DNA from 2 places in the Roseateles sp. GW821-FHT09G09 genome. Region 2 is predicted to be linked to the other one. Evidence: riboswitches for the same ligand, from Rfam matches in the RefSeq annotation. Region 2 holds a riboswitch; the other holds the start of a gene.

Region 1 (8,003 bases), on a different contig from region 2:
GCCACGCCCGCCGCGGCGAACGTGGACTGGGCGCTGGTGAAGCACCTGAGCGCGTTCGGCGGCGTCCGCATCGAGGACGACGTCGCCTGCCGCGAGACAGGCGCGCCGGAGAACCTCACGCGCGAGGCGTTTGCGGTGTTGAGCTGAGCTGATCAGAACCGGTAGCCGACGCCCACCCCCACCAGCAGCGGATCGATCTTGAACTTCCCGACGTTCGTTCCCTTGGAGCGGACCTCGGTGTCCATCTGGATTTTCTTCACGTCGACGTTGATCGACCACTGCTTGTCGAGCATGACGTCGAAGCCGGCCTGCGCGGCCAGGCCGAAGCTGTTCTTCTTGAGGCTCGGCGCCAGCGCCGTCTGCACCGCGGGTTCGAAGCGGGCGTCTGAGAAGTTCGTGTAGTTGACGCCCGCGCCGACGTAGGGGCGGAAGCTGCCTTCCGGATTGAAGTGGTACTGCAGCGTCAGTGTCGGCGGCAGATGCTTCACCGAGCCGATGCGCGTGCCGTTGCTGTAGAGCTTGTGACGCTGCGGCACCGTCAGGACCAGTTCGGTCGCCCAGTTCGGCGTCAGGAAATAACTGAAGTCGAGCTCCGGGATGGTCTTGCGGCTCAGCGACAGGCCGAGGCCGGTCTTGTCCTTGTCCGCCGGATCGATGTTCACCGCGCGGGCGCGGAACACCCACGGGCTGCTCTGCGCGTGGGCCGATGGCGCCATCGCGGTGGCCAGCGCGGCGAGCGCCACGCCGACGGCGATCGCTGGGCGGAAGAGGGCGGGGGTGGGGATGTGGGACATGCGGTCACTCCGGGTCAATGGGATGACCGGGATTGAACGCGGACCGCTCCGCGAGCACCTTGACCGTTCACAAGGAACGGCGGCGAACCGGAGCGGTTCCCTGCAACGGCGCGTAGCGCTTGCGCCTTATCAAGCTTTCGCAGCGAGACCGAGGCGTTCACACAACGCCAGCGTGAGCGCGCTCTGGTTGAGCGAATAGAAATGCAGCGCCGGCACGCCGCCGGCGATCAGCCGTTCGCACAGCCGCGTGACGACGTCCAGGCCGAAGGCGCGCACCGAGGCGGCGTCGTCCATGTAGCCTTCCATCTTCAGCGCGACCCAGCGCGGGATCTCGATGCCGTCGCGCTGCGCGAACTGCGCGATCCGCGCGAAGTTGTTGATCGGCATGATGCCCGGCACGATCGGCACGTCCACGCCGATCGCCCGCGTCGCATCGACGAAGTGGAAGTAGGCGTCGGGGTTGTAGAAGAACTGCGTGATCGCGCCGCTGGCGCCGGCGCGCACCTTGTCGGCGAAGAACTGCAGGTCGCGGGCCGCGTAGCGCTGCTGCGGGTGGTACTCGGGATAGGCGGCGACCTCGATGTCCCAGTCCGCGCCTTGCGTCTCGCGGATGAAGCGCACCAGCTCGGCCGCGTAGCGGAACTCGCCCGCCGTCGCCGTGCCGCTGGGCAGGTCGCCGCGCAGCGCGACGACGCGCCGGATGTTCTGGGCCCGGTAGGTGGCCAGGATCTCGGCGATGTTCTCGCGCGTCGAGCCCACGCAGGACAGGTGCGGCGCCGCGTCGAAGCCTTGCGACGCGATGTCGGCGACGGTCGACAGCGTCTTCTCGCGCGTCGATCCGCCCGCGCCGTAGGTGACGCTGAAGTACTGCGGATCGACCGCGCGCAGCTCCTGCACGACGGTCTTCAGCTTCTCGGTGCCGACGGGCGTGTTGGGCGGGAAGAATTCGATGCTGACGGGCGTCGTCATGGTTTCTGGACCCAAATGAAGAATTCGGTGTTGCCGTCGCCGCCGGTGACGGGACTTTCGAACCAGCCTTTGACGACGAGGTCGCGCTTCTCGGCGGCCGCCACGGCCTGCTCCTTGAGCACGGCGTATTGCGCCTTGTCCTTGACGATGCCGTTCTTGTTCAAGGCCTTCGGCCCCAGCTCGTACTGCGGCTTGATCAGCAGCAACGCCTGGCCCTGCGGCTTGAGCCAGCCGACCATGTGCTTGAGCGTGCCGATCATCGAGATGAAGCTCAGGTCGCCCACGACCAGATCGAAGGGCGCGTCGGGGACATAGTCCTTCACGTGCATGCCTTCATGGGCGGTCACGCGCGGGTCCGCCTTCAAGGTCTCATGCAGCTGGCTGTGGCCCACATCGATGCCGGTCACGTGCGCCGCGCCCGCCTTGAGCAGCACGTCGGTGAAACCGCCCGCGCTCTGGCCCATGTCCAGCGCCGTGAGGCCCGCCACCGACACGCCGACCTTGGCCAGCGCGCCTTCGAGCTTGAGCCCGCCGCGCGAGACGTAACGCAGCTCGGCGTCGTCGGTCACGCGCAGCGGGGTGGTGTCGGGCAGGTCCTCGCCGCACTTGCGCACGACGGTCCAGCCCTTGGGGCCTTCCCACTCGACCGCACGCGCGTCGATCAGCCGCTGGGCGGCCGAGCGCGTGGGCGCCAGGCCAAGGGAGAGAAGCAGCTGGTCAGCACGCATGGTCGGATCTCGGGTCGGTCAATCAATAGCGGTAGGTATCGGGCTTGTACGGGCCCGACTTCGACACGCCGATGTAGGCGGCCTGCTCGTCCGTCAGCTCGCTGAGCCGCGCGTTCAGCGTCTTCAGCTGCAGGCGGGCGACGTGCTCGTCCAGGTGCTTGGGCAGCACGTAGACCTGGCCCACGGCGTAGGCGTCCTTGTGCGCGAACAGTTCGATCTGGGCGATCGTCTGGTTGGCGAAGCTGGACGACATCACGTAGCTCGGGTGGCCGGTGCCGCAGCCCAGGTTCACCAGACGGCCCTTGGCCAGCAGGATGATCCGTTTGCCGTCGGGGAAGATCACGTGGTCCACCTGCGGCTTGATCTCCTCCCACTCGTACTTCTCGATCGAGGCGATGTCGATCTCGTTGTCGAAGTGGCCGATGTTGCAGACGATGGCGTTGTGCTTCATCGCGGCCATGTGCTCATGGCGGATCACGCCCTTGTTGCCGGTCGTGGTGACGAAGATGTCGGCCTTGTCGGCGGCGTATTCCATCGTCACGACGCGGAAGCCTTCCATCGCGGCCTGCAGCGCGCAGATCGGGTCGATCTCGGTCACCCAGACCTGGGCCGACAACGCGCGCATCGCCTGGGCCGAGCCCTTGCCCACGTCGCCGTAGCCGGCGATCACGGCGATCTTGCCGGCGATCATCACGTCGGTGGCGCGCTTGATGCCGTCCACCAGCGACTCGCGGCAGCCGTACAGGTTGTCGAACTTGCTCTTGGTGACCGAGTCGTTGACGTTGATCGCGCGGAACAGCAGCGTGCCCTTGGCCGACATCTCCTTCAGGCGGTGCACGCCCGTGGTCGTCTCTTCCGTGACGCCGATGATCTCGGCGCTCTTGCGGGTGTACCAGGTGCCGTCCTCGGCGACCTTCTTCCTGATCGCGGCGAAGAGGATGCGCTCTTCCTCGCTGCCCGGGTTGGCCAGCACGGACAGGTCCTTCTCGGCCTTCTGGCCCAGGTGCATCAGCAGCGTCGCGTCGCCGCCGTCGTCCAGGATCATGTTCGGGCCTTCGCCCGGCGTGCCCTTGGCGCCGAAGTCGAAGATGCGGTGCGTGTAGTCCCAGTAGTCTTCCAGCGTCTCGCCCTTGTAGGCGAAGACGGGGGTGCCCGCGGCGACCAGCGCGGCGGCGGCGTGGTCCTGCGTCGAGAAGATGTTGCACGAGGCCCAGCGCACTTCGGCGCCCAGCGCCTGCAGCGTCTCGACCAGCACGGCCGTCTGGATCGTCATGTGCAGCGAGCCGGTGATGCGCGCGCCCTTGAGCGGCTGCGCGGCGGCGTATTCCTCGCGGATGGCCATCAGCGCGGGCATCTCGCTCTCGGCGATCTTGATCTCCTTGCGGCCCCAGTCGGCCAGCGACAGGTCTTTGATCAGGTACTGGTCTTGGGCCAGCGGCTTCAATTGGGCGTTCATGCGGACTCCTGCGAGGAAGGGCCGTCGACGCCAGCGGTCAGGGCATGGGGAGAAGTGCGGAGGGCAATTGCAGGGGCATTTGCCGCTCGGTCCTCACCCGGCCTGCGAAGGGTCGACGGGTGAGCGCGGTTGCCATTGCCGCGGGCGTGTCGCCGCGCGGCGGTTCCGAGCCTGGCCTCGATGGGATGGGAGGTCGCAACGCTCCTCGGAACAGGGCGCGATTGTAGTCAACAATCGCCTCCCATGCGAACGATTCCCCCGCTCAGCGACTGTCCCCGCGCGACCTGGCTGCCCCTGCGCGGCGTGTTGACGGACATCGACGACACCCTGACGGCGGACGGCGCCGTCGCGCCGGCGGCGCTGGAGGCGCTGCGCCGGCTGCACGCGGCCGGGGTGCCGGTCATCGCGATCACGGGGCGGCCCGCCGGCTGGAGCGAAGCCTTCGCGATGACCTGGCCCGTCCGGGGGATCGTCGCGGAAAACGGCGGGGTGCTCCTCCACCGGGAGGCGGAGGCGCTCTCCACGGAATTCGCCCAGGACGACGCCACGCGTCTGGCGAACTTCGCGCGACTGCAGGCCTGCGCGCGGGACATCGTGGCGACCGTTCCGGGGGCCGTGCCCGCGCGCGACAGTGCCGGCCGCCTGACCGACATCGCCATCGATCACAGCGAATTCACGACGCTCGACGATGATGCGATCGCCGCCGTCTGCGACCGCATGCGCACGCACGGGCTGGTGGCGACGGTGAGTTCGATCCACGTCAACGGCTGGATCGGGGACCACAGCAAGTGGACCGCGGCGCAGTGGGCGGTGAAACGGTTGACGGGCCTGGACTTCGATCCGGCCGAGTGGGTGTATGTCGGCGATTCGACGAACGATCAACTGATGTTCGAACGCATGCCGCTGTCGGTGGGCGTGGCCAACATCGCGCGGTTCCTGCCGATGCTGGATCACCCGCCTACCTACGTCACCGCGACCGAGCGCGGCGACGGCTTCGCGGAAGTGGCCCGGGCACTGCTGCTGGCGCGCGGGTAGGCCGGCTCGTCGACGACGGGGCGGTGGGGGCGCGGCTGGCGTCCTTCGACCGGATCCCAGGCATGGCGGCCGACCAGCGCCGAGATCCCCGGCCAGTCATGCCCGCGCGGCAACACGCGGGCCAGCGCCGCATGGCTGACCCGGCCACCGACGGCGACCAGGCGCTCCGCGACCTCGATCCGCCGGCGGCGCAGGCGTGGCAGCAGCCAGCGGTTGGTCGGACGCTCGCGCAACACGCTGGGATGCGGCATGCAGCGGTGTTCCGCCATCAGCAGGTGGCGCAGCAGGATTTCGAGCCCGAACGGGTCGAGGCTGCGCCAATCCGTGCTCAATCGCGCCAGCGCGAAGCGCAGATTGGCCTGCGCGTCGGAATGCGCGACATGGAAGCGGGTCGGGCCGGTCATGAACATCGAGACCTCCGGAGGGCGGGAGCACCGCGCCGCTGCGGCAAGCGCGGCGCCTGTCCTTGATGTCGGCCTGGGGCTCGGACTTCTGAATCCGGGGATGTCCCCCAAAACGTCACGAAACGAAATCCCCCCGGACGGCGGCCGGTTCCCCAAAAGGAAAGGGCCGCGTCAGCGGCCCTTCGGGTGGATTCGGAGCGTCGTCAGATGGCGTCCGGATGACGCGACTTCCAGGCACGCAGGGCCTGTCGGTACGCGTCCATCGCCAGATCGTGCAGATCGAAGATGCACGGATCGCAGCCGTTGCCGCAGCACGCATCGATGTCCGGCTGCGGCGGCGGCACGGGCATCGGATCGCCGCCCGCCTCGAGCGAGGTCGGGACGGCGGCGGTGTCGGACGGGACGTCGGTCATGCGTCGGTCATGCGCCGGTCATGTGTCGACCAAGCGGCGTCGATCAGGTCTGGCGATGCTCCCGCGGTGGGCCGGAGCCTCCCGCGGTCAGGCGCGTCAGCGACGGACCGGCGGCGGGCCCGAGTGGTTCGAGCGCTGCAGGTGACGGAAGGTGATCCGGCCCTTGGTCAGGTCGTACGGCGACATTTCCAGCGAGACGGCATCGCCGGCCAGGATGCGGATGTGATGCTTGCGCATCTTGCCGCCCGTGTAGGCGATGACCTGATGGCCGTTTTCCAGCGTCACGCGGAAGCGCGAGTCCGGCAGGATTTCGTTGACGACACCCTGCATTTCAATCAGTTCTTCCTTGGCCATACGGCTTGCTCCATGCTTGAAGATGAAAAGGGCGCCAGCCGCGGTCTGCCGCAGGCCCTCGCCTCGGAAATCAGCGGCGCGCGGCTCAGTTGCTGCGCGCCCAGGCGGTGCCTTCGGTCTCCGCATAGCGCAATGCGGCGCGGCGGGTCTCGAAGGTCGGCACGAATCGCATGACACGATCAATGCTGGCCATGCCGCGTCCCGACTGGATCGAGACAGCCGCGGCGAATCCGCCGTCGGCATGGGGTTTGGTCATCGGTGAGACAAGGAATCGCCCCACCTCAATGCGTTTGTTATGCATCATTATTTTGAGGTGTGCGCCTTGACAGGCAATCGCAATAAGCAACCGTCTTGGCGCGGTGTGTGAAGGTGTGTCACTTCGATCCGATGATACGAACAGAAGGGGCACGGAAAGTGGCTCCAGAGGTCGGTCGGCCGAAGGGCGAACAGACAAGCTGAAACCAGAAACGCTCAAGCGCACGAACCGGGGGGTGATGCTGGTGCGAGCCGCTCGCAGAAGGGTCCTTGGGAGGGACCGGAGGGGCTGCAGAAGAAGACCTGAAGAGGGTGGTCTTGTGCGAGTCAAGCGGCGATTGTAGCCCAAGCGACGGATTCGCGCATCGGGTTGCGATCACACGGGTGCGGGGAGGCCGACGAGCGGGGCTCGAAGACCGCTTCGGCGGATCGTGCAAGCGCTGTACCGGAACCGGCACGTGCGATCGCCGCCCCGTTCCTAGGATTCATCCGTCCCCCGTACCGGCCCCGGCATCCCGCCGCCGGCCGGCCCTGAATCCCCTGAACCCCTGAACCCCTGAAGGACGGAACTCCATGAGCAAGATCTGGTTCATCACCGGCGCAAACCGCGGCTTTGGTCTCGAGATTGCCAAGGCGGCGCTGGCCGCCGGCGACCGTGTCGTCGCCACCGGGCGCAACGTCGACGCGCTGAAGGCGGCGTATGCCGACCACGGCGAGAACGTGTTGTGCCTCCCGCTGGACGTCAGCCACGAGGCCGAGGCCGCCGACGCGGTCGAACAGGCGGTGGCACGCTTCGGGCGCATCGACGTGCTGGTCAACAACGCCGGTTACGGGCAGCTCGGCCTGTTCGAGGAGATCAGCGCCGCCGACATCGAGCGTCAGTTCGCCACGAACGTCTTCGGCCTGATGCACGTCACCCGCGCGGTGCTGCCGGTGATGCGCCGGCAGCGCGACGGGCACGTCATGAACATCGCCTCGGTCGGCGGCTTCCGTGGCTTCGACGGCGCGACGGTGTACTGCGCGACGAAGTTTGCGGTCGACGGCTTCACCGCGTCGCTGGCGCCCGAGCTCGCCGGCTTCAACATCCGCGTGACGGTCGTCGAGCCGGGCTTCTTCCGCACCGACTTCCTGGATGCCAGCTCGGTCCGTTACGGCACGGCGTCGATCGCGGACTACGCGACGCTGCCCACGCCGCCGTTGTCCACCTACGAGGCCTACAACCACCAGCAGCCCGGCGATCCGGCGAAGCTGGGCCGCGCCTTCGTCGAACTGGCCGCGATGCCGACGCCGCCGCTGCACTTCGTGGCCGGATCGGATGCGCTGGGCATGGCGCGGGAGACTTTCGGGCTGCGGACGGCGGAGATCGAGGCGCACGCCGCTTTGTCCGCATCGCTGGACCGCGACGACCTCTGATCCGCGACGGCGTTGGGTCGAGGTCTGATCGAGGGCGGCTCGACCTCTGAGCGGACCTCCGGCGGCGGTCACCGGGCGCGGATACCATCCCGCCCCGGGACATGTCCGCCGGGGAGGGCGCGATGGATCGAGGCAGCGCGCCCGCATGACGGCGTCGCATTGGGAGCGTCCCGCGGACCGGC
Region 2 (8,003 bases):
ATACCGCCCCGTCAAGCGTCAAGGCGCACCAAATGCATGCGCGGACGGGGGATTGGTTAACCCTAGAAACGCCCCAACAGGGTGCTAGGCGTGAAATCGTTCGCTGTGGACACTGCGGAGCTCATGAACCGGAAGGGTGCGGAGCGAATGGCGATGCGAACACAGAGGGAAGGCGACGAGACGGTGCTCAAGGGCTTGCCCAAGCGCTGAGGCGGGTCGACCTTTCATGGCAATGTCCCTCTCCATCATCCACAGCCGCGCGCTGGACGGTCTGTCGGCAGCGGCGGTAGAAGTGGAAGTGCACCTGGCCAACGGCCTGCCGAGCTTCACCCTGGTGGGCTTGGCGGACCTCGAGGTCAAGGAATCCCGCGAGCGCGTGCGCGCCGCGCTGCAGAGCAGCGGGCTGGAGTTCCCGGCGAACAAGCGCATCACCGTCAATCTGTCGCCCGCTGATCTGCCGAAGGAAGGTGCGCGCTTCGACCTGCCGATCGCGCTGGGGCTGCTGGCCGCCAGCGGGCAGATCGACGCGGACATGCTCGCGAACCTCGAATGCGCCGGCGAACTCGGGCTGTCGGGCGAACTGCGACCCGTGAAGGGCGCCTTGGCGATGGCGCTCGCCTTGCGCGCGGCGAAGCTCGATCGGGAGCTGGTCCTGCCGCGCGGCTGCGCCGACGAGGCGGCGCTGGTGCAGGGGCTCGTCGTGCGGGAGGCGGCGCACTTGCTCGATCTCGTGAACGCCCTGCAACCGAAGAGCGAGACACCCCTGCCGCGCGTGCAGCGCGATCCGCCACCGCGCGGCGAGACACCGCTCGATCTTCGCGACATCAAGGGCCAGTCCGGACCGAAACGTGCCCTGGAGATCGCCGCGGCGGGCGGCTTGAGCATCTTGTTGGTGGGACCGCCCGGCACGGGCAAGTCGATGCTCGCGCAGCGGCTGCCGACGCTGTTGCCGCCCTTGTCGGAATCGGAGGCGCTGGAGTCCGCCGCGCTGCTCAGCGCCAACGGGCAGTTCCGTCCGTCGATGTGGGCGCAGCGCGCCTTCCGCGCGCCTCATCACAGCGCCTCGGCCGCCGCGATGATCGGCGGCGGTTCGCCGCCTCGGCCCGGCGAGATCACGCTCGCCCAGCATGGCGTGCTGTTCCTTGACGAGCTGCCGGAGTTCCAGCGCATGTCGCTCGAAGCCCTGCGTGAACCGCTAGAGACCGGTCGCGTGCACATCTCGCGCTCGGCGCATCAGGCCGAGTTCCCGGCGCGCTTCCAGCTGGTCGCGGCCATGAATCCCTGTCCCTGCGGGCACCTCGGCAATCCGACCAAGGCCTGCCGATGCTCACCGGACCAGGTCACGCGTTACCAGAACCGCCTGTCGGGTCCGCTGCTCGATCGCATCGACCTGACCGTGGAGGTGCCTGTGTTGTCCCCGGCCATCCTGTCGGCCGCCGCGGACGGCGAGACCAGCGCCGCGGTCGCAGCCCGCGTCGCCGCGGCGCGCGACCGCGCCGTCAGGCGCCAGGGGTGCTCGAATGCCATGCTGGCCGCCGGGCAACTGGACGGGCATCTGGGCATGTCGCCGGAAGGCGAGGCGATGCTCCATCGCGCCGCGGCGAGGCTCGCCTGGTCCGCACGCAGCTTTCATCGGGTGCTGCGCATCGCACGCACGGTCGCGGATCTCGCCGACTCCGACACCATCACCGCCCTGCACGTCTCCGAAGCGATCCAATGGCGCCGGGCGCTGCCGGGGCGCAACGACTGACCCCACGGACCCGCGGACCCGCGGGACTGCTCGCCCGGAAACGACAACGCCGGCATTGCCGGCGTTGTCGATGCACTCGCGCGAGACCGCGCGGCGCTTACTGGCGGATCAACTGACCTTCGCTGGCACGCACCACGTCGCCGGTCTGCACGCCCGGGTCGTGGCTGAAGGTCATCGTGCGGTTGCTCTGGTCGGCGTTGCGCATCTTGACCACCCACACGGTGGTGCTGCGCTGACGCTTCTCGATCTCGTTGCCGGCGTAGCCGCCCGCGACCGCACCGCCCACGGTGGCGATCTTCTTGCCCGTGCCGCCGCCGACCGCGCTGCCCAGCAGGCCGCCGACCACCGCGCCGCCGACGACGCCGATGCCGGTGCCCTGACCTTGGCGAGCCTCGGTGTGGACCGACAGCACCGTCGCGCAGGACGCGCAGAGGCGGGAGTCGGCCGGAGCCGTGCCGCCCGTGCCGGCGTTGTCCGCATAACCGGTCGACCCGCCGTCACGCGACGGCTGCTGCTGCGCGACACGGCGCGAATCGTTGCCGTTGCCGTTGCCGTTGCGCTGCTGGACGGCGTCATCGCCGGACCGGCGCGCCGCGCGGGATTCGTCCGCGGCGTTGGCGCCGTTGCGGTCGACGATGTTGCCCTGCTCTGTCGCCGCGACCGGCGAATCAGGCCCCGACGGCGCGGCTTGCCGCCCCGCGAAGAAGGCTGCCACGACCAGCACCGTCGCCGCAACCGCCCCAGCCGCGATCTTCTGATTGGTATTCAACGCCATGATTCACCTCTTATGGTTTTCCCCTAGCTCGGGGGATGGGCGAAGAATGCCACGCTGTTACAAGTCGCGGGGGGCGAAAACTGTCCCGTTTGTAAAGGGGTGAAACGCAGCCTGTAGGACAAGGCCGCGTCCTGCCGTTTTCGTTGCGGCCGCGCGTCGCTGGCGCCCTGCGACGACGGGTCGCCGGCTCAGCCGAGCAGCGGCGCCAGCGCCCGCTGCGCGTCCTGGTGATCGAGCGCCATCCGCGCCGCCCAGTCCGCCACCTGGTCGTCCCCGATGCGTCCGACGTTGAAGTACGCCGCCTCCGGATGCGCCAGGTAGAAGCCGCTCACGCTGGCCGCGGGCGTCATCGCCATGCCCTCGGTGAGCGCCATGCCGATGTCCTCGGCCTGGAGCACGCGGAACATGTCCCGCTTGACCAGGTGGTCCGGACACGCCGGGTAGCCCGGCGCGGGGCGGATGCCGCGGTAGGCCTCCTTGATGAGCTCCTCGTTGCTGAGCGTCTCGTACGCCGCATACCCCCAGAGGTCCAGCCGCACGCGCTGGTGCAGCCGTTCGGCGAAGGCCTCGGCCAGGCGGTCCGCCAGCGCCTTCAGCATGATCGCGGAGTAGTCGTCCAGGTCGTCGATGAACTGCCGCTCCTTCTTGTCCACGCCGAGGCCGGCGGTGACCGCGAACAGCCCGATGTAATCCGGCACCGTGCCCCTGGGCGCGATGAAGTCGGCCAGCGCCCGGTTGGGCCGGCGCACCCCGTCCACGACCGGCCGCTCGGTCTGCATGCGCAGGCCGCGCCAGGTCATCAGCACCTCGGTGCGCGACTCGTCGCTGTAGATCTCGATGTCGTCGTCGTTGACCTGCGCGGCGGGGTAGAGGCCCATCACGCCGCTGGCGGTCAGCCAGCGGCCCTCGATCAGCCGCTGCAGCATGCGCTTGCCGTCGCTGAACACGCGCTGCGCCTCGGCGCCGACGACCTCGTCCTTGAGGATCGCCGGGAACGGTCCCGCCAGGTCCCAGGTCTGGAAGAACGGCCCCCAGTCGATGCACTGCGCGAGCTCGGCCAGGTCGTAGTTGCGGAACTGGCGCCGGCCGATGAAACGCGGCACCGCCGGCGTGTAGGTCGTGAAGTCGGCGCGATGCTTGTTGGCGCGCGCCTGCGCCAGCGTCACCAGGGGCGTCTGCTTCTTGTTGGCGTGCAGCTCACGGACCTTCTCGTAGTCGGATTTCAGCTCGTCGATGAAGCGCGTGGCGCGCTCGTCGGACAGCAGTTCCGAGCACACGCCCACCGAGCGCGACGCGTCCGGCACGTAGACCACCGGACCTTCGTAATGCGGCGAGATCTTGACGGCCGTGTGCACGCGGCTGGTGGTCGCGCCGCCGATCAGCAGTGGGATCTTCTTCACGCGGAAGTAGTCGTCGCGCTGCATCTCGGCGGCGACGTACTGCATCTCCTCGAGGCTGGGCGTGATCAGGCCCGATAGACCGATGATGTCCGCGCCCTCGACCTTGGCCTTGGCGAGGATGTCCTGGCACGGGACCATCACGCCCATGTTGACGACCTCGAAGTTGTTGCACTGCAGGACCACCGTCACGATGTTCTTGCCGATGTCGTGCACGTCGCCCTTCACCGTCGCGATGACGATCTTGCCCTTGGAGCGCACGTCGTTGCCCGCCGCGGCCATCTGGCGCTTCTCTTCCTCGATGTAGGGCACCAGGTGGGCGACGGCGGACTTCATCACGCGCGCGCTCTTCACCACCTGCGGCAGGAACATCTTGCCGGCGCCGAACAGGTCGCCCACCACGTTCATGCCGGCCATCAGCGGGCCCTCGATCACGTGCAGCGGCCGGCCGCCCGCGGCGCGGATGCCCTGCCAGGCTTCCTCGGTGTCCTCGACGATGAAGTCGGTGATGCCGTGGATCAGCGCATGCGACAGCCGCGCGCCGACGTCGCCGGCGCGCCAGGCCAGCTTGGCGCTGTCGTCCTTGGCGGCGCCCTTGACCGTCTCGGCGACCTCGAGCAGCCGCTCGGTCGAGTCCTCGCGGCGGTTCAGCACCACGTCCTCGACGCGCTCGCGCAGGTCGGCGGGGATCTCGTCGTAGACGCCGACCATGCCTGCGTTGACGATGCCCATGTCCATGCCGGCCTGGATCGCGTGGTACAGGAACACCGTGTGGATGGCCTCGCGCACCGGCTCGTTGCCGCGGAAGCTGAACGACACGTTGGACACGCCGCCGCTGACCTTGGCGCCGGGAAGGTTGCGCTTGATCCAGCGCGTCGCCTCGATGAAGTCGACGGCGTAGTTGTTGTGCTCCTCGATGCCGGTGGCGATCGCGAAGATGTTGGGGTCGAAGATGATGTCCTCGGGCGGGAAGCCGATCTCGTCGACCAGCATCCGGTAGGCGCGGGTGCAGATCTCGGTCTTGCGCTGGTAGGTGTCGGCCTGGCCGGTCTCGTCGAAGGCCATCACCACCGCGGCCGCGCCGTAGCGGCGGATCAGCTTGGCCTGGCGGCGGAACTCCGCCTCGCCTTCCTTCAGCGAGATCGAGTTGACGATGCCCTTGCCCTGGATGCACTTGAGGCCGGCCTCGATCACCTCCCACTTGGACGAGTCGATCATGATCGGCACGCGCGCGATCTCGGGCTCCGAGGCGATCAGGTTGAGGAAGCGCACCATCGCGGCCTTGCTGTCGAGCATGGCCTCGTCCATGTTGATGTCGATGACCTGCGCGCCGTTCTCGACCTGCTGGCGGGCGACGCTCAGCGCGGCTTCGAATTCGCCGTTCAGGATCAGCCGCGCGAAGGCCTTGGAGCCGGTGACGTTGGTGCGCTCGCCGATGTTCACGAACAGCGTGCCGGCGCCGATGTTCACCGGCTCCAGGCCGGAGAGCTTCATCGGCGGCACGGCGACGGGCGCAGCGCCCGGGGCGGCAAGGTCAGGCGTGGCGGAGGCGGAGGCGGAATTCGGGGCGGACATGGCGGCGGCGCTTTTTCCGAGCTGGACGTGAGCTGAGACGAAAGACGGGGCCGCGCAACTCACCGCAACCCCGCGGAACGCGGGTCGGTGAGCGCCGTTGTGAGGCGGTGTCCGGGAGTCCGACACCGCCGTTCCGAGCCTGGCGGGCACCCGGGTGACGGGACCTGTCGCAACGCTCCTCGGAAACCACCGCCGCCGCAGGGGCGCGGGTGCGGCCTTGCCGGGGGCGGGAACAGCGTGCATTCTACCGATCCGGCCCCGCTTTGTTCGTGCCGTATTGCCTTGCCCCGCCGGCTGCGCCCGTATCCTGCGCGGCGCAACGACACAACAACGACAAGACGACGACACGTCGATGGGAAGGCACCGTGGATCTGGTCCAGCTTCCTCCAAACAGCCTGCGCGTGGGACAGGTGCTGACGTTCTCCCTGCGCGACGCGGGAGGACATCTGCTGTTCGCCTCCGGGCATCCGCTGCCCGACACGCCGCAGGTCCGCGACCTGCTGGCCCGCGGGCCCTGGGTGCAGGCGCACGAGACGCGCGAGTACCAGCGCGCCCTCGCCCACAAGCTCGACACGATGATGCTGCAGGGCGCGTCGATGTCCGCGCTGGCCAACGCGACCGCCGAGTACAAGCCCACGCGTCCGATGCCGATGCCGCAGCAGACGGCGCCGGCGCACACCGCCGTCTGGGCGGACCTGCAGTGGCACGCGCAGCAGGTGCTGCGCGACCCGCGGCGACCGGACTTCCTGATGCGGCTGACGGAGCTGCTCGACAAGGTGCTGGCGCGGTTGACGCAGCAGCCGGACGCCTCGCTGGCGATGCTGGTGCATGACGCCGGCCAGGAGCCGCTGCAGTACAGCGCGCGGCATGCGCTGCTGTCGCTGGCGCTGGTCGAGATGAGCACGCGCCAGCTCGGCTGGGGCGAAGGCCGGCGTCGCACGCTCGGCCTGGCGGCGCTGACGATGAACCTGGACAGCGGCGCGCAGCAGGACCAGCACGCGATGCGGCCTGAAGCCTTGGGCGAGGCGCAACGCGACCAGCTCGCCGGCCACGGCGACCGCGCGGCGGCGACGCTGCGGGCCATCGGCGTCGACGACGAGGACTGGCTGACCGCCGTGCGCCTGCATCACGATGCCGGGCCGGGGCCCTTGGCCGGGCGATCAGACGGTGAGCTGATGGCGCGGCTGCTCCGCCGCGCCGACGTCTATGGCGCGCGCCTGAGCCCGCGGCGCAGCCGGCGGCCGCTGTCCGCGGCGCAGGCGGCGCGGGCGGTCTACCTCGACGAGCTCCAGCAACCGGACGAGGCCGGTGCCGCGCTGATCAAGGCGATCGGGCTCTATCCGCCGGGCTCGCTGGTCCGGCTGGCCAACGGCGAAGAAGGCATGGTGCTCAAGCGCGGGCACAGCGCCAACGCGCCGATGGTCGCGTCGCTGCTCGGGCGCAGCGGCACGCCGCTGACGGCGCCGGTGCTGCGCGACACGCGCCTGCAGGCGCAGGCCATCACGGCCAGCCTCGCGCCGCATGAGATCCGCCTGCGGATCAACATGGACGCGATGTTGAAGCTCTACGGCACCTGAGGTCCTTCGGGCGTCGCGGCGGGCCCAGGCCGCTGGCCCTCACCCCTGCCCTCTCCCGCAAGCGGGAGAGGGAGTTCGCTCAGCACCGGGGTGCGGTGCGTGCGTCAGGCCGCTTCTTCGACCAGCCCGCTGAACAGCTTGCTGCCCCAACGGCGCGGCTGATACGCGGAGACCTTCTGCGCGATCGCCCGGATGTGGTCCGGCGTCGTGCCGCAGCAGCCGCCCGCGATGTTCAGGAAACCCGCCGCGGCGAACTCGCCGACCAGGCGGCCGGTGACGTCCGGCGTCTCGTCGAAGCCGGTGTCGCTCATGGGGTTGGGCAGGCCGGCGTTCGGGTAGCAGGAGATCGGCGTGTCGCCGGCGGCCTTCGAGAGTTCCTCGATGTAGGGCCGCATCAGCGCCGCGCCGAGCGCGCAGTTCAGGCCGACGGCGATGGGCTGCGCGTGCCGCACCGAGTGCCAGAACGCCGTCACCGTCTGTCCCGACAGGATGCGGCCCGACGCGTCGGTCACCGTGCCCGAGATGATCACCGGCAGGCGTTCGCCGGTGTCGTCCATCAGCTCGTCGACCGCGAAGATCGCGGCCTTGGCGTTCAGCGTGTCGAAGATGGTCTCGATCAGGAACAGGTCGACGCCGCCTTCGAGCATCGCCTTGGCCTGGTCGTAGTAGGCCTTGCGCAGGGTATCGAAGTCGACGTTGCGGGCGCCGGGGTCGTTGACGTCCGGGCTGATCGACGCCGTGCGCGGCGTCGGGCCGAGCGCGCCGGCCGCGAAGCGCGGCTTGTCCGGCGTGCTGAACGCGTCGCAGGCCTCGCGGGCCAGCCGCGCGGCGGCGACGTTCATCTCGTAGGCGTGCTCCTGGAGTCCGTAGTCCTCCTGCGCCACGCTGGTCGTGCCGAAGGTGTTGGTCTCGATGATGTCGGCGCCGGC

What was found. Region 2 has a riboswitch for S-adenosylhomocysteine ahead of metH (methionine synthase). Riboswitches for the same ligand answer to the same signal wherever they lie in the genome.
Region 1: it holds a riboswitch for S-adenosylhomocysteine, as region 2 does, so the genes downstream of both, ahcY (adenosylhomocysteinase) here and metH (methionine synthase) in region 2, are expected to answer to the same signal.

Annotation. Positions count from the first base shown of each region.
Region 1 covers NZ_JBWKOG010000005.1:501,306-509,308, reverse strand. The annotation lists gene pepQ (Xaa-Pro dipeptidase) at 1-147, shown strand, start outside; gene AC07O8_RS16345 (OmpW/AlkL family protein) at 153-794, opposite strand; gene metF (methylenetetrahydrofolate reductase [NAD(P)H]) at 924-1,763, opposite strand; gene AC07O8_RS16335 (TlyA family RNA methyltransferase) at 1,760-2,491, opposite strand; gene ahcY (adenosylhomocysteinase) at 2,514-3,947, opposite strand; S-adenosyl-L-homocysteine riboswitch at 4,062-4,160, opposite strand; gene AC07O8_RS16325 (HAD-IIB family hydrolase) at 4,191-4,982, shown strand; gene AC07O8_RS16320 (hypothetical protein) at 4,910-5,392, opposite strand; gene AC07O8_RS16315 (oxidoreductase-like domain-containing protein) at 5,590-5,799, opposite strand; gene infA (translation initiation factor IF-1) at 5,896-6,153, opposite strand; gene AC07O8_RS16305 (hypothetical protein) at 6,239-6,409, opposite strand; gene AC07O8_RS16300 (oxidoreductase) at 6,982-7,821, shown strand; gene AC07O8_RS16295 (hypothetical protein) at 7,967-8,003, shown strand, end outside.
Region 2 covers NZ_JBWKOG010000001.1:175,237-183,239, forward strand. The annotation lists gene AC07O8_RS00780 (YifB family Mg chelatase-like AAA ATPase) at 233-1,750, shown strand; gene AC07O8_RS00785 (glycine zipper 2TM domain-containing protein) at 1,848-2,525, opposite strand; gene metH (methionine synthase) at 2,714-5,497, opposite strand; S-adenosyl-L-homocysteine riboswitch at 5,580-5,684, opposite strand; gene AC07O8_RS00795 (HD-GYP domain-containing protein) at 5,863-7,074, shown strand; gene AC07O8_RS00800 (homocysteine S-methyltransferase family protein) at 7,179-8,003, opposite strand, start outside.